Regions from separate parts of the Sphaerisporangium sp. NBC_01403 genome, predicted to be linked through region 2. Evidence: riboswitches for the same ligand, from Rfam matches in the RefSeq annotation. Region 2 holds a riboswitch; each other region holds the start of a gene.
What was found. A riboswitch is a leader RNA that binds a small molecule or an ion and turns the genes downstream of it on or off. The one in region 2 is predicted to bind cobalamin.

Region 1 (6,712 bases), 4.5 Mb from region 2:
ACGGCTCATGCGAGGTGCTGGAGCCAGGTGAGGGCCTCTTCCGTGGTCCGCACCGTGGGGGCCTCCGGTAGCGGCGGGCGGCGGACCACGACGACGGGGAGGCCGAGCTCACGTGCGGCGGCGAGCTTGGCCATGGTCATCGTTCCGCCGCTGTCCTTGGTGACCAGCACGTCGACGCGGTGGTGGCGCATCAGCGCGCGCTCGCCGTCCAGCGTGTACGGACCCCGGTCACGCAGGAGGTGGGAACGGCGTGGAAGCGGCGGATCGGGTGGGTCGACCGTACGGATCAGGAACCACAGGTCGTCAAGGCCGGCGAAGGCGGACAGCCCCTGACGCCCGGAGGTGAGGAAGACCCGCCGTCCGAGCCCCGGCAGTGACGCTGCGGCTTCCGGCAGGGATGACGTCCAGTGCCAGTCGTCTCCGGCTTCCTGCCGCCATCCGGGCCGCCGCAGGATGAGCAGGGGTACCCCCGCCGCGGCGGTGGCGCGTACGGCGGAGGCGGTGATCCGCTCGGCGAACGGGTGAGTGGCGTCGACCACGGCCTGGATGCCCTGCTCGCGCAGCCAGTCCGCCAGGCGTTCCGGCCCGCCGAACCCCCCGACGCGCACCTCTCCCTCGGGAAGGCGGGGATCGGTCACCCGGCCCGCGAGCGAGGAGATCACGCGGACCTCGGGACGGCCGGCGAGCGCCGCCGCCAGCGCCCGCGCCTCCCCGGTCCCCCCGAGAACGAGGACGCCTGCCTTCACCAGCCGCTCCTGCCGTGTACCAAGAAGTGTGCCCTCATCGAGGGATCCTTCCGGATATTAGGACGTCCACCCTCATGGGCGCCCCGCCGGATACCGGGATGCCGTGCGGCCTGGGTGGATGCCAGCACGCCTGACCTCGTCGGGTTGTCCGGTTTCGCGTGGTACATCCTTGACGCATGAGCACTGCCCTGCGACATGGCTGGACCACCGGTGCGTGTGCCACGGCGGCCACCACGGCCGCGTACACGGCGTTGCTCACCGGGGCGTTCCCCGACCCCGTGGAGATCCTGCTGCCACGGGGGCAGCGCCCGGCGTTCGCGCTCGCCACCGAGGAGCTCACCGGCCCCCTGACCGGCTCGGCCATGGCCCGGGCCGGAGTGGTCAAGGACGCGGGGGACGATCCGGACGTCACCCACGGTGCGCTGATCTTCTCGACCGTACGGCACGGCGCGCCGGGGACCGGTGTCGCATTCCGCGCGGGGCCCGGGGTGGGCACGGTCACCAAGCCCGGGCTGCCACTGGAGGTGGGGGAGCCGGCGATCAACCCGGTGCCCCGGCAGATGATGCGCGAGCACGTCGAACGGGTCGCCGCCAGGTGCGGCGGTAGCGGCGACGTCGTCGTGGAGCTCTCGGTGGAGCACGGCGAGGAGCTGGCCCGGCGCACGTGGAATCCCCGCCTGGGCATCCTCGGCGGCCTGTCCATCCTCGGCACCACCGGGGTCGTGGTCCCCTACTCGTGCTCGGCCTGGATCGACAGCATCAGGCGCGGCATCGACGTCGCCCGCGCCGCCGGGCACACGCACGTCGCCGCGTGCACGGGCAGCACGTCGGAGCGGGTCGCCGCCGGGCTGTACGGGCTTCCGGACGACGCGCTACTGGACATGGGCGACTTCGCCGGGGCCGTGCTGAAGTACCTGCGCAGGCATCCGGTCCCTCGGCTGACGGTCGCCGGGGGCATCGGCAAGCTGTCCAAGCTCGCCGACGGCCATCTCGACCTGCACTCGGGCCGCTCGCAGGTCAGCACCGAGGCGCTCGCCACGCTGGTCCGGGAGGCGGGCGGCAGCGTCGACCTGGCTGATCGGGTGCTGCACGCGAACACCGCGTTACAGGCGCTGCAACTCTGTCAGCAGGAGAACCTGCCCCTCGGGGACCTGGTGGCCGAGCGGGCCAGGGTGGCGTCGGCCGGAGTGCTGCGTGGAGCTCCCGTACAGGTGGACGTCGTGGTCATCGACCGCGCGGGCACCATCGTCGGCCGCGCCGGCTGACACTCCCTGACGGGCGAACCCTGTTCAGCCGGTCCTCCTGGCCGTGGCGACCGCGGCGGCCGTCTCCTCGATGTCCTGGTAGTGCAGGCTCCGGCCGTCCGCGTCGACGCGGTATCCGTTGCCGGTGCCCACCACGAGTACGGCCCGTCCGGTGGGCCGTCCGCACCGGCGCTCGCACCCGGCCCAGTGCACGGGCAGTACGCCGGCCGTCTGGGCGCCGATCAGGGGAAGGCCGGCGCGGGCCGTCGAGCTTGCGGCGTCAGCCTGGACATCGGACAGTGACTTCGCGCAGCCGGGTCGTCCGGTGCAGGCGGTGACCCCGGTCCACGCGGAGGCGGGATCGGTCACCAGCCCGGTGGCCGCCAGCCTGCACAGCCAGGAATCCGCGTCCGCTCCGCTGATGCCGGGCACGATGGCGCCACGCCACGGGGTCAGCCGGATCTCGCCATCTCCCGCCTCCGCCGCCGTCGCGAGCGCGTACGCCTGGGCGGTCGTCAACCGGCCGAGCGGCGGCATGACGACCAGCGTTGCCCGCCTTCCGGGCCGGGACACCAGGCCAAGCGGCGGCGGTGCCGACATATCCGACAAGTCCGGCACGGGGGTGCGGTGGCCGGGTGGTGTGACGCCGGCGAAGTCGCCGAGGCGGGTGGCGATGGTGGCGGGGCCGTCGTCGAGTTCGGCCATGCGCCAGGCCGTCGAGTTCTGGGCGGTACGTTCGGCGAGGAAGGCCTCGGCCGCCGCCATCATGGCGGGTACCGCTCGCGTCAGGGCGATGCGTAGTCCCCGGTCCTCACCAGCCAGGAGCAGCGCCCCCTCGACCTCCTCGCCACCGGCCGGCGCGGGGATCGGGACGAAGGCGACGTCGGCCCCGAGGGCGGTCATGTCGCCTCTGCCGTCGTCGAGGGCGAACAGGAACCGGCCGGGCAGTCCCGCGAGGGCGGGGCGGGCGCAGAGGGCGTGGTCCAGCTCGCGTACGAGCGGCGCCACCTCGATCAGGCCGCGACCGTCGAGCCCGGCCATCGGGGAGGCCAGGATGTTGCGCACCCGCTCGTGGGTGGCGGAGGGCAATAGGCCGGCGGCGGCCATGCCGGAGGCGAACGCGGCCTCTCCCTCGGCGTCCAGCCCCCGTACCTGCACGTTGGCGCGGGACGTCAGCTCGATCACCCCGGAGCCCAGGGCAGTGGCCGCGGCGCCGAGCTCGCGCAGCTGGGCGGCGGTCAGGATGCCCCCCGGCACCCGGATACGGGCGACGGCGCCGTCCGCGGCCGGATGCGTCTGCAACGCACCGGGACAGGCGTCCGGCCGCGACCTGCCGGGAGATCCGTGGAGGTCGTTGCCTGACGTGCTGGGGGATCCCTGGGCGTTGGCGCGCGATGAAAGACCCGGAAGGTCGGCAACTGCCACGTTCAGGATGTTAACCCTACTTGTCGCAATAAGTCGGACTCCGTGATCTGATAGGGGAGCGACGGCACAAGGAGGAAGCCGGTGTGAATCCGGCGCGGTCCCGCCACTGTCACCGGGGAGCGAACCCCACCAGAAGGCCACGGCCCGGCAACGGGCGGGAAGGCCGGGGTGAGCGTCGATCCGGAAGCCAGGAGACTCCAGGCCGTGTGGACCGACGACCCGGGGCGCGGACCCCGAGTGAGGATGTGCCGTGCGCCATCTCCCCGTACTTCTGCTGTCGACCTCCGACACCGACCTGCTGAGCGCGCGCGCGAGTGGCGCCCCGTACCGGCTGGGCAACCCGGCCCGGCTCGCCGTCGAGGACCTCTCCCCGCTGCTCGACGGCGTGGAGCTGGTCGTCGTCCGGCTGCTCGGCGGGCGCCGGGTGTGGGAGGAGGGGCTGGACCTCCTGCTGGCCGGGCCCCGCCCCGTCATCGTCCTCGGGGGCGAGCAGGCTCCCGACGCCGAGCTGATGGAGCTGTCCACCGTCCCCGGAGGGGTGTGCGCGGAGGCGCACGCGTACCTCGCGCACGGCGGCCCCGCCAACCTGGCCGAGCTGCACAGGTTCGTGTCCGACACCGTGCTGCTCACCGGGCACGGCTTCGCCGCCCCGGAGGCCACGCCCGCCTGGGGCATCCTGGACCGCGAGAGCGCCGAGGCATCAGAGGAAAGCGCTGGGCGGCCGGTCGTGGGGGTGCTGTACTACCGGGCGCATCACGTCGCGGGGAACACCGGGTTCGTCGAGGCGCTGTGCGCCGCGATCGAGAATGCCGGGGGACGGGCGCTGCCCGTCTACTGCGCGTCGCTGCGCACCGCCGAGCCCGCCCTGATGGAAGTGCTCGGCGAAGTGGACGCGCTGGTCGTCACCGTGCTCGCGGCGGGCGGCACCCGTCCCGCCACCGCCTCGGCGGGCGGTGACGACGAGGCCTGGGACGTGGGCGCGCTCGCCCGGCTCGACGTTCCCATCCTCCAGGGCCTGTGCCTGACGGGAGACCGGGAGACCTGGGCGGCGAGCGACGACGGGTTGTCCCCCCTGGACGCCGCTTCCCAGGTGGCCATCCCGGAGTTCGACGGGCGGATCATCACCGTGCCGTTCTCCTTCAAGGAGGTCGACGAGGAGGGGCTGACCGTCTACGTGGCGGACCCCGAGCGCGCGGCCCGGGTCGCCGGCATCGCCGTACGGCACGCCACCCTGCGGCACGTGCCCCCGGGGGACAGGCGGATCGCGGTGATGCTGTCGGCCTACCCGACCAAGCACGCGCGCATCGGCAACGCGGTGGGCCTGGACACGCCCGTCAGCGTGGTCCGCCTGCTGGCCGCCATGCGCGCGAGCGGGTACGACATCGGGCCCGAGGGCGAGGGCGGCCTGCCGGGCGTGGACGCCCAGGACGGTGACGCGCTCATCCACGCGCTCATCGCCGCGGGCGGTCAGGACCAGGACTGGCTCACCGAGGAGCAGCTCTCCGGCAACCCGGTACGCATCTCCGCCGCCCGTTACCGGGCCTGGTACGCCACGCTCCCCGATGACCTCCGCGCGGGGATGGAGCGGCACTGGGGGCCGCCGCCCGGCGAGCTGTTCGTCGACCGGTCGCGCGACCCCGAGGGGGAGATCGTGCTGGCGGCCCTGCGCGCCGGGAACATCGTGGTGATGGTGCAGCCGCCGCGCGGGTTCGGCGAGAACCCCATCGCGATCTACCATGACCCCGACCTGCCGCCGAGTCACCACTACCTGGCCGCCTACCGCTGGCTCCAGGACGGGTTCGGGGCGCACGCCGTGGTGCACGTCGGCAAGCACGGCAACCTGGAGTGGCTGCCCGGCAAGTCCGCCGGGATGTCCGCCTCCTGCGGCCCGGACGCCGCGCTCGGCGACCTGCCGCTGATCTACCCGTTCCTGGTGAACGACCCCGGCGAGGGCACCCAGGCCAAGCGCCGCGCCCACGCCACCCTGGTCGACCACCTGGTGCCGCCCATGGCCCGCGCCGACACCTACGGCGACATGGCGCGGCTGGAGCAGCTCCTCGACGAGCACGCCTCCATCGCGGCCATGGACCCCGCCAAGCTGCCCGCGATCCGCGCCCAGATCTGGACCCTCATCCAGGCCGCGAGGCTCGACCACGATCTCGGGCTGGACGACAGGCCGCACGACGCGGAGTTCGACGACTTCCTGCTGCACGTCGACGGCTGGCTGTGCGAGGTCAAGGACGTGCAGATCCGCGACGGCCTGCACGTGCTCGGCCAGGCGCCCGTGGGACAGGCCAGAAGCGACCTGGTGCTGGCGATGCTGCGCGCCCGGCAGATGTGGGCGGGGGCCGAGGCGCTGCCCGGCCTTCGCGAGGCGCTCGGCCTGGCGGAGGACGGCACCGCCGGGCGGGCCGGCACCGACGAGGCCGAGACGGTCGCGGCGGCGCTCGTCCACGGCATGGAGGAGCGCGACTGGGACCCCGGCGCGGTGGAGGAGGTCTGCGCGGCCGTGCTCGGCGCGGCCGTACCGCCGCAGGTCGGGCGGATCCTGGACTTCGCGGCCACCGAGATCGTCCCCCGGCTGGCCAGGACCACCGACGAGATCGGCGCGGTGCTGCACGCCCTCGACGGCGGGTACGTGCCGGCGGGGCCGAGCGGGTCGCCGCTGCGCGGGCTGGTCAACGTGCTGCCGACCGGGCGCAACTTCTACTCCGTGGACCCCAAGGCCGTGCCGAGCCGCCTGGCCTGGGAGACCGGGCAGGCGATGGCCGAGTCCCTGCTCGCCCGCTACCGCGCCGACACCGGCGACTGGCCGCGCTCGGTGGGCCTGTCGATCTGGGGGACCAGCGCCATGCGCACCTCGGGCGACGACGTGGCCGAGGTGCTCGCGCTCCTCGGCGTGCGGCCGGTGTGGGATGAGGCGTCCCGCCGGGTCACCGGCCTCGCGCCGATCCCCCACGAGGAGCTGGGCCGGCCCCGCGTGGACGTCACCGTCCGGATCAGCGGCTTCTTCCGCGACGCGTTCCCCCACGTGGTCGTGATGCTGGACGACGCGGTGCGGCTGGTCGCCGGGCTGGAGGAGCCGGAGGAGGCCAACTTCGTACGGGCGCACGTGGTGGCCGACCGCGCGGCCCACGGCGACGAGCGGCGGGCCACCACCCGCGTCTTCGGCTCCCGCCCCGGCGCGTACGGCGCGGGGCTGCTGCCGCTGATCGACAGCAGGAACTGGCGCGACGACGCCGACCTCGCCGAGGTGTACGCGGTGTGGGGCGGCTTCGCCTACGGCAGGGACATGGA
Region 2 (6,712 bases):
GAAGGGCGTCCGGGTCGAATGCCGGGGAGTTGGAGTCGTTTCGGTACATGCTTCCACCCTCTTCCGAGACTCGTTACGGCAGCAGTGGCGTCGGTCATGAGTTCGTATGCGATCTGCGCGGCATGGGCATGACATTTGCCATACGAGCAGGGGTGCCCGTGGAGGCGCTGAAGGCGCTCAAGGAAGACTAGGGCGAGACGCATGAACTGGTGTTCTCGACGCAGAGCGGCTCACTTGTGACTGCCCATAACATGCGCCCCGACTTCCGGAAGTACTCGACGACGCAGGGCTCACGGGGAAGAAGTGGGCTCCCCGAGAGCTACGGCATGGCTTCGTGTCCCTGCTCTCTGACCATGACCGCCCGATCGAGGAGATCTCGCGGCGCCCGCCCTTCTCGTGTGACATCCTGCTTGTAAAGACGCTCGCCGATCTTGCTGAACGTGCGCGACGCAACCCACGGCACTGATCGCGTTTCCCGTGACTCCCCCCTGGTCCCCCTCGCTTCCCGTCCCATCGGGCACGCAACGGCACGGCGATACCTCGCTGGGACGGTCTTCGGCATCGCACCGCGACTCCCCCGCGTGGGTACAGCTTGGTACGCCGAACCGTAGGCGATCGGGCACGACGCCGAGGCTGCTGGATAGCACCGGAGGCCGTCACCCTGCATGCCAGGGAACCGAGCAAATGCGCATAGTACGCGGGTGAATAGTCGTAGGCTCCAACCCCAATGAGGTGAGGTTGGCAACGTGCGGGCGAGGTTGCGAAAGCTGTATGCGGGCGGGCGAGAGTTCATATGGATGGGCCAGATCTATCACGTGGCCGGTGAGCGTGACTGTCACAGGTGTATTCGCTTGCGGGTTTGGGGTGCCGGAAAGAACAGCCGTGTACTCCAGGCGGACCTGTTGTCAAAGGCGGTCCTGCCGTGGGGCTGTGCGACTGATGGCACCTATCCGACCCCCAAGGACGTGCGGACGGTCATCGACTACGCCTTGACACTTGGCTGGGACCCTGACCTCGTTGGCGGGACCTTCTTCCTGAGCGAGAACGAGCACGCTTCTGAGTTCGAACTGGCTGACTTCCTCCTCACCGATCGTCTTCGGGAGTTGCGGGGTGCGAGTCCGAGAGCGATGCGGGCGAGGTCGGGCATGGCCAGTCCATCGGCGACGCGCTCGAACACCTCAAGGGCTGTGACCTGCGCGGACCCGTTCATGATGGCGCTGACTTTGCCTTGACTGAGGCTGACGGCGATACCAATTCGGGTTTGGCTCATTCCGCCGTATTGGCGAACCAGGCGGAATATCCGGCCGATATCGCGGGCGCGTAGAGCCGCAAATACGTCTTGGCGCTGCCAGAACGTGGCAGATAGGCCGACGGGCTCGCTCGCCTGTGCCCGCATGCGCTGGTCCCCCGGGTCGTCACCGATGGCCGACCTACAACAGGTAGGGGACGTGGGCTTATCCCGTCAAGGGATAACGACTCGGGATGGGTTACCGACTCGGCTTTCACAACTCTGGACCCATGCGTTTACAGGACGAGCAGAACCAGACGGAATGCGCCGCGTGCCGAGGGAAGGGCTGGCGGTTCATTCGGGCGCATCGGGCGAATGCCGGGGCTCGGTTGGAGGGCCGGTGGGGCTTCGCCGGGTGGCATGCTTTGACTGCCCGGACGGTACGGAGGACGCGGCATGACGACTAGCCAAGCGGACATATCCACTCTCGGTCAGTCAAGATGGCTGGCCAATTGAGTAGAGATAATGTTCATGGTGTTTCCGCCTGATCGAACGGCATCGCGCTTCCGTCGCGCCAGGCCCATTGGGGGGCAGCGCAGCGGCATGCGATGATTGCGGTGCCATGTCAGCCATGATCCCTCTTCGTGCCCTCAGGGCGGCCGTCTTCGCGATGGTCTCGGTCTTGCTCGGCATAGGCGCGCACAGGTGCGCGGGGGGCTCGGTCTCCGGGCTCGCGACGCTCGCGGCCTGGGGGACGTCGTTCTTCCCCGCGTATTTCCTCGCCGGGCGTGAGCGGTCCGCGGCCGTGATCATATCGGCGCTGGCCGCCACGCAGGCGGTGCTGCACGTTCTGTTCTCCCTCGCGCACACCATCGAGCCCGTCGTGGCGCACGATCACGGGCATGTCCACTCCGGAATGATGCCCGGCCTGGGCATGCTCCTCATGCACGGATGGGCCGTCGCGCTGACGGCCCTGTGGCTGTCGCGTGGCGAGGCGGCTCTTTGGGCGCTGTTGCGGCGGCTCGCCGTACGACTGATCGTCACGTTCGCGACTCCGCTCGATCCCGTCCACGAGTCGAACGTCGTCTCTCCGGTCGAGCGGCACATCGTCCTGCGCTCGGCTCTGCTCGGCCATGAGATGGGCCGTCGCGGCCCTCCTGGTACTGCCCGCACCGCTTCCGCCTGATTCAGCGCGGCGGCGCGTGCTCACGATTCCCTTTCACCCCGTGGACCCGCGGGGTGCCGTCGGCGTACGCGCCGGCTCGAATTCGTGTCACAGCACCAGAAGGGCCTTTCATGTTCTCCCGTGTCATCGTCGTCCTCGCCGGCCTCGCCGTTCTCACGGCCTGTGGAGGCGAGCAAAGCGTCTCGCTCCCAGCGGCGGCGCCCACCGTGGCCACGTCGCCCTCGGTCGCGTCGCCCTCGGCCACCGCGGCGGCGCTCAGCATCACCGATCCCTGGGTGAAGACCGCCAAGAAAGGCATGAGCGCCGCCTTCGGCACCATCGTCAACAACACCGGCGCCGCCATCACGGTCGTCTCCGGAGCCACGCCGCTCTCGCCCAAGGTCGAACTGCACGAGGTCGTCCAGGCCGACGGGAAGACGGTCATGCAGCCCAAGAAGGGCGGCTTCGTCATCCCCGCTCATGGTTCGCACGTGCTTGAGCCTGGTGGCGACCACATCATGCTCATGGACGTGGCGGAAGCGGTGAAGCCGGGCGCCGAGATCCCGTTCACCTTGACGCTCAAGGACGGTGGCACCTTCGAGTTCACCGCCCTGGGCAAGGACTTCGCCGGAGGCAACGAGGATTACCAGTCCGGCATGGACATGGGCGGCGGCAATGGCTGACCGGCCGGCCACGGCTTCGCGGCCGGATCCCGCTCCCGGGCTCCGGCTGTCCCGCAGAGGACTGTTCACCGGAGGCGCCGCGGTCGCGGTGGGCGTGGTCACGAGCGGCGTCGCGGCCGCGGCCTCCGCGACGGATGACACACCGCAGGCAGCCGGTGACCCGCCGATCAAGGACGGTACCGCCGTCGAGCCGTTCCACGGCTCCCGGCAGGCCGGGATCGCCACTCTTCCGCAGGCGCATGCCGTCTTCGCCGGGTTCGACCTGCGCGACGGCGTCGACCGTGACGGGGTTTCGCGGCTGATGCGGGTGCTCACCGACGACGCCCGGCGGCTCACCCAGGGCCTGCCCGCGCTCGCCGACACCGAGCCCCATCTGGCGGCCCTGCCGGCGAGGCTCACCGTCACGTTCGGATTCGGCCCCGGCCTGTACGCCGCGGCCGGAGCGGACGGACGGCCCGCCACGCTGCCGGCGTTCACGATCGACAAGCTGGAGCCCCGGTGGACCGGCGGGGATCTGCTGGTCCAGATCTGCGCGGACGATCCCCTGACCGTCGCCCACACGCTTCGGATGATCGTCAAGGACACCCGGTCGTTCGCGACCGTCCGGTGGGTCCAGCGGGGCTTCCGCCAGGCGGCGCACTCCCAGCAGCCGGGACTGACCCAGCGCAACGTGATGGGCCAGCTCGACGGGACCGGCAACGCCGTAGCGGGAACCCCCGAGTTCGAGCGGATCGTGTGGGCGCCCGATGGGGGCACCACATTGGTGTTGCGAAGGATTCGCACGAACCTGGAGAAGTGGGACGCCGCCGACGCCGTGGCCAAGGAATTCACCATCGGCCGGCGGCTCAGTGACGGCGCCCCGCTGACCGGGAACAAGGAACACGACGAACCGGACTTCGGACGGCTCAGCGCCGCGGGTTTTCCCGTCATCTCCGAGTACGCCCACATCCGCCGCGCCCGGGTCGAGGACCCGGGCGTGCGCATCCTGCGGCGCGTCTACAACTACGACGAGGGAGTGACCCGGGACGGTGCGACGGACTCCGGGTTGCTGTTCGCCTCCTACCAGGCCGACATCACCCGCCAGTTCGTTCCCATCCAGAGGCGCCTGGCCGAAGCGGACCTGCTGAACGAGTGGACGACTCCGATCGGCTCGGCGGTCTTCGCCATTCCCCCGGGGTGCGGACCGGACGGCTGGATCGGGGAGACCGTCCTGACGTGATCCGCCGAGGAACCTCTGTGATCATCTTCTGATCACACCGGCGACGTGCCGCCGGCTCGCCTGGCGGCACATCGCCTGTCCCCTCCCCGGCCGGAACCTCGTCCGGGCGGCCGATCCGGCGCCTGTGCCCGCCGCATGGACGCCGAGCCTGGAGTTCCCATGTCCACACCCCCCTCCACCGCGATGTCGCCACGCCTGTCGGCGGTCACGTGCAGGCATGGCCGGATCGATGTCGGCGGGCGGGAGGCACGTGGCGCGGCCGGGTGTGCCAGACGCCGAACGGAGACAGCGTGGGTCCCGCAGCACGGCCGGTCCCTGTTCTGAACTGCTCGCTCCGTCTACACCACATGGACACCACTGCTGCATGGTAGAAGTTATTGCGACAATATTGCAATAAGTTCCGACATGGCGAGGAGCCCACCGTGGGTCAGTACACCCTTCCGGACATGCCCTATGACTACGCGGCGCTGGAGCCGGCGATCACCGGTGAGATCTTGGAGTTGCATCACGCCAAGCACCATGCCGCCTACGTCAAGGGCGCCAACGACTCCCTGGAGAAGCTGGCCGAGGCCCGGGACAAGAGCGAGTTCGGCGGGCTGGTCGGACTGGAGAAGACCTTCGCCTTCAACCTGTCGGGCCACGTCCTGCACTCGATCTTCTGGCAGAACCTCTCCCCCGACGGCGGCGACCGTCCCGACGGCGAGCTGGGCGCGGCCATCGACGAGCACTTCGGCTCCTTCGAGGCGTTCCAGAAGCAGCTCACCACGGCGACCTCGACCGTACAGGGCTCGGGCTGGGGCATCCTGGCCTGGGAGCCGCTCGCCCGCCGCCTGGTGGTCGAGCAGGTCTACGACCACCACGGCAACGTCGGCATGAACACCACCCCGCTGCTGGTCTTCGACGCCTGGGAACACGCCTACTACCTGCAGTACCGCAACGTGCGTCCCGACTACGTCCAGAAGCTCTGGTCCCTCATCAACTGGAACGACGTCATCGCCCGATTCACCGCCGCCAAGGGCGCATGACCCCATGACCGCGGCGCCCGCCGACCGGCCTTCCTTGCATCGCTATCCAACCGGGCGGCCGGGCGCCGCACCCCGCATCCGTCTGCTCGCCCCCGGCGACACCACCCTGTACTTGACGCAGGTGGCCCAGGTGGGCGGGACGGGGCACGCCGGCTGACCTCCTCCGGGCCCGGTGCGTACACATCCAATGCGCACCGGGCCCACTCGTACGCCGATCACAGGTCATGGCAGAGGACCTCACGGTTCCAGGCACTCCATGTAGCTCTTTGCCCGAGATGTCGCGGTTGTGCGACCATGGTCGCTGTAGGCGACGGCGGAACGAGGAAGCCGGTGTGAATCCGGCGCGGTCCCGCCACTGTGATCGGCGAGCGGATCCCGAACAAGCCACTGCCCGCGTGCGGGTGGGAAGGCCGGGACGAGCTGTGACCCGAGAGCCAGGAGACTCACGCGGTCGCCTCCTCAGGGAAATTGGGGCGGATCTCCCCAAGAGAGGACCGTGGTCGTCGTCATGAGCAGGGTCACCGTCTGCCGCGGCTGTTGCTGCGGAACCGGCAAGGTGACGAGCCTGGATCACGAGGAGCCGGTGCGCTTCCTGGGCGAAATCGCCGAGGTACGCGTCACCGAGTGCTTGGACGTGTGCGAGCAGGCCAACGTTGTCGTGGTCCACCCTTCGCCGGCAGGACGCACGATGGGCGGTCGCCCGGTCTGGCTGGGCCTGGTCAACCAACCGGACGCGGCCCGCGACATCGCCGCCTGGATCCGCGCCGGCGGCCCGGGAGTGGCCGAGCCTCCCGAGATCCTCACTCTGCACATCTTCACTCCACCCCGCCGAACCGGCTCTGCCCGGGAAAGGACCCGTCGATGACGAGCCGCCGCTCGCTGCCCTTTCTGCTTCTGCTATCCGCCGCCATGCTGATCTCCGGCTGCGGAGCCGCAGGACAGAGCCCCCCTTCTCCCATGGGCCCCTCAGCGGCGAGTTCGTCGACGGCGGACTTCCCGGTGACCGTCACCAACTGCGGGGTGACCACGACCTACCAGCGGCCACCGCAGCGAGTGGTGACCCTCAACCAGCACACCACCGAGATCATGTTCGCCCTCGGCCTGGAGAAGTCGATGGCCGGCACCGCCTACCTGGACGACAAGATCCTGCCCGAGTACCAGGCCGCCTACCAGGCGGTTCCGGTGCTGGCCAAGGAATACCCCTCGCAGGAGTCGTTGCTGGCGGCCGAGCCCGACTTCGTGTACGGCGGCTTCAAGAGCGCCTTCGACGAGAAGGAAGGCCGCGGCCGGACCGCCCTGGCCGCAGGCGGAATCAATTCCTATCTCAACATCGAAGGTTGCCCGACAGGCCCGGTGACCATGGCCGAGGTCGAGCTGGAGGTCCGGACCATC
Region 3 (6,712 bases), 1.7 Mb from region 2:
CGGCCTGCTTCACCGTGAGCCGGTGGTGCACGTCGTGCAGCAGCTCGATCTCCTCCCCCAGCTCGGCCCGTGCCCTCGCCATCAGCTCTGGCGTGGTGCGCAGGTAGTGCTGGACGTCCCAGCCGTCGGGGTTGGGGCGGCCGGGGTAGCCGCCCCCCTTCCCCGGCGCGCCGTAACTACCGAGCCCCGGCTGCCCGACCTGCACCCGGACGTGCCGGAACCCGTCGGCGATGATCCTGTGGGCCTCGGCGATGGTCTCGGACATCGAGGCGCCGCCCGCGTGCAGGTACAGCTCGGCCGCCGCCCGCACCCGCCCGCCCAGCAGCTCGTAGACGGGCATGCCCGCACGCTTGCCCGCGATGTCCCACAGCGCCTGGTCCACGCCGGACAGCGCGCTGTTGAGCACCGGGCCGCCCCGCCAGTAGGACGACAGGTGCACCATGCGGGTGATGTCCTCGATGTCGGCCGGGTGCCGGCCGATCAGCATGGGCGCGACGTGCCGCTCGACGGTCGTGGCGACGGCGTGGAACCGCTGGGTGAAGGTGGCGCACCCGAGGCCGTACAGCCCGGGGTCGTTGGTGTCGACCCGCACCACGACGAGCGGGACGCCTTCCGGCGCGGTCACGATCGGCCGTACGCCGGTGACGCGGAGGCCGTCGCGCGCCGGCCAGGGCGCCTGGGTCTGCGGCATCACGCCGTCCACGGGCGCGCTCACGGGATCACCAGGTCGGAGGCCGGCTCGACCGGGTACAGGTGCTCGGCACGGAAGCCGAGCAGGGCGGCGGCGGCGCTCACGTCGATGGGCGCCGTACGGCCCGGCAGGGGTGCCCGTCGTTCGGCGCCGGGGTGGAACCGGTCGAGGAGCTCCTCGGTGGGCTGCGGGGCCAGGGTCGTCGGCGCGGCGACGAACAGCACCTGGGCGCCCGTCACCGGGCGGGTCGCGGCGAGCCAGTTCGCCCGGGCGGCGTCCCTGGTGTCGAGATAGGTCCACAGCTCGTGCGCGCCCGACCGAGGATCGGCGGCGTAGTTCGCCGCCCGGCCGGGAAGCTGGTCGGCCGGTCCGCCGAGCAGGGGGAAGCGCAGCGCCACCGAGTCCATGCCGTAGCGGCGGGCCATCATCGCGGCGGTCGCCTCGTCCACCTGCTTCGACAGCGCGTACGGATCCTCCACCTGGAGCGGCAGGTTCTCGTCGATCGGCACGTACGCCGGATGCAGCTCGCGCGGCGACCAGGGCAGGCCGAGTACCGAGAAGCTGCTGGCGATCACGGCCCGCCGCACGCCCGCCTGGGCCGCCTCCTCAAGGACGACGAAGGTGGCCCGGGTGTTCCCGGCGAACACCTGCTCCGCCGTGCCGAGGCTCGGCGCCGCCAGCGCGGCGCAGTGGATCACGGTGTCCACCCCGTCCAGGGCGGCGCGCACGGCCTCCACATCCTCCGCGCTGCCGGTCACCACCCGGTCGGCCGGAAGGTTCCCGGGGTCGTCGAGGTCCAGTGCGGTCGCCGGGACGCCTTCATGGGCGAGCAGGCCGAGCGTGGCACGCCCGAGCCTGCCCGCCGCGCCGGTCACCAGGATCCGGCGCGGGTCGCGGATCAATCAGTTCACCACCTGAACAGTCGCGGGTTGATGCGTTCTCGCCCAAAGCTATGCCTTCCCCCGCGACCGGCCCCTGCCCGGGTGCTCCTCACCCGGAGAGCCGCCGGCCTTCCGCCGGCTCTGACCGGCACGCCGCCGCTTCACCGACGACGTCACCAGGTCCCCGGCCGGCTGCTCTGCGCCACCCCCCTGTGGGTGTCCTGGTCCCTGGCCCAGGCCCGGGGCGGTCCAGGACGACACGATCGTGGCGTCCCGGGCGTGTGGCCGTCAGGAACGGCGTCTCAGCAGGTAGGTGTCCATGATCCAGCCCTTGCGTTCGCGTGCTCGCGTCCGTAGCTCGTGGATGTGCTCCGCGACGTCGCGGACACGGCCGGACACCAGGATCTCGTCCGGCGTGCCGAGATAGGCGCCCCAGGAGATGTCGAGATCGGGAGCGTCCGGAAGCCCGGCGAAGGCGCAGTGGGCATCGAGCATGACGACGACGTCGCCGGCCGTCTCGGAGGCGGCTTCGGAGAGCCGGCGGCCGGTGGTGATGCGTACGGGCCGGCCGACCTGGGTCAGGGTGGTGCGGTGCCTGGCCGCCAGGGCGGACACGCTGCTGATCCCGGGAATCACCTCGTAGCCGAACCGCGCGCCGCCTCGGCCCGCAACGTCCTCGATGATGGCCAGCGTGCTGTCGTACAGGCAGGGGTCGCCCCAGACGAGGAAGGCGCCGGTCTGGTCCTCGCCCAGCTCGTGGAGGATGAGCCGCTCGTAGAGGTCGGCGCGGCGCGTGCGCCAGTCCCGCACGGCGGTGGCGTAGGCGGGGCTGGTGCGGTCGCGGTCGGGGTCGCGGGCCTGGACGACGCGGTAGGGTCCCCGGGCGTACTCCTCGATCATGTCCTGCCGCAACCGGATGAGCTCGTCCTTCTCCTCCCCCTTGTCCAGCAGGAAGAAGACGTCGGCCCGCTGGATGGCCTTGACCGCCTGAATGGTCAGGTACTCGGGGTCCCCGGCGCCCACGCCGATGATGAGGATTCTCTTCACAGGGGCAAGTCTGCCGTTCCCGCACGGCCGGCCCACCAGGCGTGCGTGGCGCCGAGTTGTCCGGGGTTGCTCTGTCACCGGGTGCGCGGATCAGGATGTTGGCCTGGGAGCCGGTTGCGCTTAGGCTGGACGCGCAGTCGGTTCGCCCTGCCGGCCAGGCAGTGGCGTCGTAAGAGGGAACCCGGTGCGGAAGCGCTTGCCTGCTCTGCTCGCAAGCTCGTCCAATTCCGGGACTGCCCCGCAGCGGTGAGTGGGAACGACCGCCGTCACACGCACTGGATCCGGATATCGGGTCAGGGAAGCGACGGCCAGTAGGTGCCCGGGCTCGGTAAGCCCCGGCGTGCTCGCGAGTCCGAAGACCTGCCACTGCCCGCGCGCGACCGCGCGCGGCGACGTCGATGGCCTCGAGGGCGGGCCGGCGGACCAGCAGGCTTGCACCCGCACGCGTGCCGATCGGCCGTATCTCCGCCTCTCCGGGGCCGCGATGTCCATACGTGACTCGCGAAGGAGAGTTCGTGGCTGAGATTTCCACCACCCCCTCATCGATCGCCACCGTCCACGGCTACCCGCGTCAGGGGCCGGACCGTGAGCTGAAGAAGGCGATCGAGGGCTACTGGGCGGGCCGGGTCACCGCCGGCGACCTGCGTCGCATCGCCGCGCAGTTGCGCCTGGAAACCTGGCGGCAGCTTGCCGACGCCGGCATCCAGGAGGTCCCCACCGGGGACTTCTCGCTCTACGACCACGTGCTGGACACCACCGTCATGCTCGGGGCGATCCCCGAACGCCACCGCGCGGCCGTCCGGGCCGACGCGCTCGACGGCTATTTCGCGATGGCCCGTGGCACCCAGGATGTCGCGCCCTTGGAGATGACCAAGTGGTTCGACACCAACTACCACTACCTGGTCCCCGAGCTGGGGCCGGAGACCGCCTTCACCGCCGACCCCGCCAAGGCCGTCGGCGAGTTGCGCGAAGCCCTCGCGCTCGGGCACGATCCTCGGCCCGTTCTGGTGGGTCCCATCACCTACCTGCTGCTCGCCAAGCCCGCGCCCGGCGTCGCACAGGACTTCGAGCCCGTCACCCTGCTGGACCGGCTCCTCCCCGTCTACGCCGAGGTGCTCGCGGCCCTGCGGACCGCGGGCGCCACGTGGGTGCAGCTCGACGAGCCCGCCCTGGTCCAGGACCAGCCGCCCGCCGTCCTTGACGCCGTCGCCCGCGCCTACCGGGAACTCGGCGAATTGGAGGGCCGGCCGAAGATCCTCGTGGGCAGCTACTTCGGCCACCTCGGCGAGGCCCTTCCGATCCTGGCCGGCGCGCCCGTCGAGGGCTTGGCCCTGGACTTCACCGGGCCCGCGGCGGCCAACCTGGACCTGCTCGCCAGTGCGGGAGGCCTTCCCGGCAAGCGGCTCGTCGCCGGCGTCGTGGACGGCCGCAACATCTGGATCAACGACCTGGAGGCGTCGCTGGCGACGCTGGCGACCCTGCTGGGCCTGGCCGACCGCGTGGACGTGGCGACCTCCTGCTCCCTGTTGCACGTCCCCCTCGACGCCAGAGCCGAAGCAGAGCTCGAACCGGAGGTCGCCCGCTGGCTGGCCTTCGCCCGGCAGAAGACCGCCGAGGTCGTCACCCTCACCCGGGCACTCACCCAGGACACCCCCGCCATCGCCGACCAGCTCTTCGACAACCGGGCCGCCCTGGCCTCCCGCGCGAACTCGCCGCTCACCCGGGATCTGGCCGTACGGGCCCGCAGCGCGGCCGTCACCTCCGCCGACGCGCGCCGTCCCCAGCCGTACGCCGAACGGGCCGCCGCCCAGCGCGCCCGGCTTGATCTGCCCCTGCTGCCGACCACCACCATCGGCTCGTTCCCGCAGACCGCCGAGCTCCGGGTCGCCCGAGCCGACCTGCGAGCGGGACGCATCGACGCCGCGGCCTATGACGAGCGCATCGCCGCCGAGATACGCGAGGTCCTCGCCTTCCAGGAGCAGGCGGGAATCGACGTCCTGGTGCACGGCGAGCCGGAACGCAACGACATGGTCCAGTACTTCGCCGAACAGCTCGACGGGTACCTGGCCACCCAGCACGGCTGGGTCCAGTCCTACGGCACCCGGTACGTTCGCCCGCCGATCCTGGCCGGGGACATCTCGCGTCCCAAGCCGATGACCCTGGCCTGGACCCGCTATGCCCAGTCCCAGACGAGCCGCCCGGTCAAGGGCATGCTCACCGGGCCCGTCACCATGCTCGCCTGGTCCTTCGTCCGCGACGACCAGCCCTTGGCCGAGACGGCGCGCCAGGTCGCCCTGGCGCTACGGGACGAGGTCGCCGACCTGGAGGCCGCCGGCACCGCGGTCATCCAGGTCGACGAGCCCGCGTTGCGCGAGACCCTGCCCCTGCGCGCCGCCGACCGGCCGACCTACCTGGCCTGGGCCACCGAGGCGTTCCGCCTGACGACCAGCGGCGCCCGCGCGGACACCCAGATCCACACGCACATGTGCTACGCCGAGTTCGGCGAGATCCTGGCCGCCATCGACGACCTCGACGCCGACGTCATCAGCCTGGAAGCCGCACGCTCTCACATGCAGGTGGCCCACGAACTGGCCGGGGCGGGCTACCCGCGTGAGGTGGGCCCCGGGGTCTACGACATCCACTCCCCGCGCGTACCGAGCGTCGAAGAGGTGTCCCTCCTGCTGTCCAAGGGGCTCGACGGCATCCCGGCCGAGCGGCTGTGGGTCAACCCCGACTGCGGTCTGAAGACCCGCGGCTGGCCTGAGGTCCGCGACTCCCTGAACAACCTGGTCACCGCCGCCCGTAAGATCCGAGCCGAAATCGCCAGCCGCATCGCCGGCTGACCTCCTCCAGGCCCGGTGCGCACACCTCCGGTGCGTACCGGGCCCGACGCGATGGCCCGGCACCAAGATCGACAAGGCGTGCGTGGACGTCCCCGGGCACACCATCCACCGCGAGCACGCCGCTCATCCCGAGTACATCGCTCGTTCGCGAAGGAGGACCGTCATGTCCTTCACCCTTGACCCCGAGGTCGCCGAGGCCCTCGCCCCCTTCGCCGCCGCGGCCGCCGACAGCACGCCCCGCCGGTCGGGGACGTCGCCGCCCGCCGCGCCACGCTGGAGGGCGTCTTCCAATCTCCAAACAGGAGTTGACTTGCCTAATGTCGTTAGGTTTTACTAGTGGCATGAGGGAAGATCGTAGGCTCCGTCGGCGCAACGAGACCGTTCAGGAGATCCTCGACACCGCGATCGAGGTCATGGGCGAAGAGGGCGTGGCCGCGCTCAGCCTTGCGGAGGTCGCACGGCGCGTAGGCATGCGCCCACCGTCGCTCTATCAGTACTTCCCGTCGAAGCTGGCCATCTACGACGCGCTGTTCGAGCGCGGGACGCGACAGATGGTCGAAGTCCTGGACCCGTACCTACCGAGGCTCGCCGAGGATCCGCGAAGGGCCATCGCCGCGGGCCAGGAGGCCACCATCGCCTGGGTGGTGGCCAACCCGGTGCTCGCGCAGCTCCTGTACTGGCGACCGGTGCCCGGATTCGAGCCTTCCCCTCAGGCGTTCGGGCCCGCCGTACGGCAGCTGGAGGTCCTGGGTGAGGCGCTGAGGGCGGCTGTGGACGCCGGACAACTGGCGCCTGCCGCCGCGAGCGAGGAGGGCGTCGCCCTCTTCACGGTGCTGATGTCCGGTGTGATCAGCCAGCAGCTCTCCAACGAACCGTCCGCGCCGGCCGGAAAGGGACGCTTCACCCGGCTCACGCCTAAGGCACTGGATATGTTCTTCCGTTACTACGCCGCTGAGAAGGGCGAGCCCGATGAGTGAATCCTTCACGGAAGCCGCGCACCTGCCGCAGACCGACCGCGACCAGTCGGCCGTGATCGCCGAGGCCGAGGGCCGCGCCACCCTCGCGTTGCTCGGAGCGCTTCGCGACGGCGACTGGAGGCGTCCCACCGACTGCGGCGAATGGGACGTGCGCACCATGGTCGCCCACCTCGTCGCCCAGTGCGAAGACAACATCCACCTCGGCACGATGCTGCGGCGGGAACTGGTGGGACGACGCCGATACCCCGGCAAGATCGCTTTGGACGCTCATAT

Region 1: another riboswitch for cobalamin. It lies ahead of cobN (cobaltochelatase subunit CobN); the one in region 2 lies ahead of OG589_RS03000 ((2Fe-2S) ferredoxin domain-containing protein).
Region 3: another riboswitch for cobalamin. It lies ahead of metE (5-methyltetrahydropteroyltriglutamate--homocysteine S-methyltransferase); the one in region 2 lies ahead of OG589_RS03000 ((2Fe-2S) ferredoxin domain-containing protein).

What each region holds. Positions count from the first base shown of each region.
Region 1 covers NZ_CP109534.1:6,264,406-6,271,117, reverse strand. Annotated here, with positions in the region: gene OG589_RS27935 (precorrin-2 C(20)-methyltransferase) at 1-1, shown strand, start outside; gene OG589_RS27930 (cobalt-precorrin-6A reductase) at 6-746, opposite strand; gene OG589_RS27925 (cobalt-precorrin-5B (C(1))-methyltransferase) at 923-2,011, shown strand; gene cobG (precorrin-3B synthase) at 2,036-3,415, opposite strand; cobalamin riboswitch at 3,433-3,632, shown strand; gene cobN (cobaltochelatase subunit CobN) at 3,666-6,712, shown strand, end outside.
Region 2 covers NZ_CP109534.1:702,708-709,419, reverse strand. Annotated here, with positions in the region: gene OG589_RS03030 (CPBP family intramembrane glutamic endopeptidase) at 1-49, opposite strand, end outside; gene OG589_RS03025 (hypothetical protein) at 983-1,270, opposite strand; gene OG589_RS03020 (MFS transporter) at 1,860-2,414, shown strand; gene OG589_RS03015 (copper chaperone PCu(A)C) at 2,525-3,076, shown strand; gene OG589_RS03010 (Dyp-type peroxidase) at 3,069-4,295, shown strand; gene OG589_RS03005 (superoxide dismutase) at 4,718-5,320, shown strand; cobalamin riboswitch at 5,596-5,788, shown strand; gene OG589_RS03000 ((2Fe-2S) ferredoxin domain-containing protein) at 5,877-6,185, shown strand; gene OG589_RS02995 (ABC transporter substrate-binding protein) at 6,278-6,712, shown strand, end outside.
Region 3 covers NZ_CP109534.1:2,402,302-2,409,013, reverse strand. Annotated here, with positions in the region: gene OG589_RS10630 (enolase C-terminal domain-like protein) at 1-715, opposite strand, end outside; gene OG589_RS10625 (NAD-dependent epimerase/dehydratase family protein) at 712-1,593, opposite strand; gene cobF (precorrin-6A synthase (deacetylating)) at 1,861-2,619, opposite strand; cobalamin riboswitch at 2,780-2,987, shown strand; gene metE (5-methyltetrahydropteroyltriglutamate--homocysteine S-methyltransferase) at 3,135-5,462, shown strand; gene OG589_RS10610 (hypothetical protein) at 5,586-5,753, opposite strand; gene OG589_RS10605 (TetR/AcrR family transcriptional regulator) at 5,804-6,439, shown strand; gene OG589_RS10600 (maleylpyruvate isomerase family mycothiol-dependent enzyme) at 6,432-6,712, shown strand, end outside.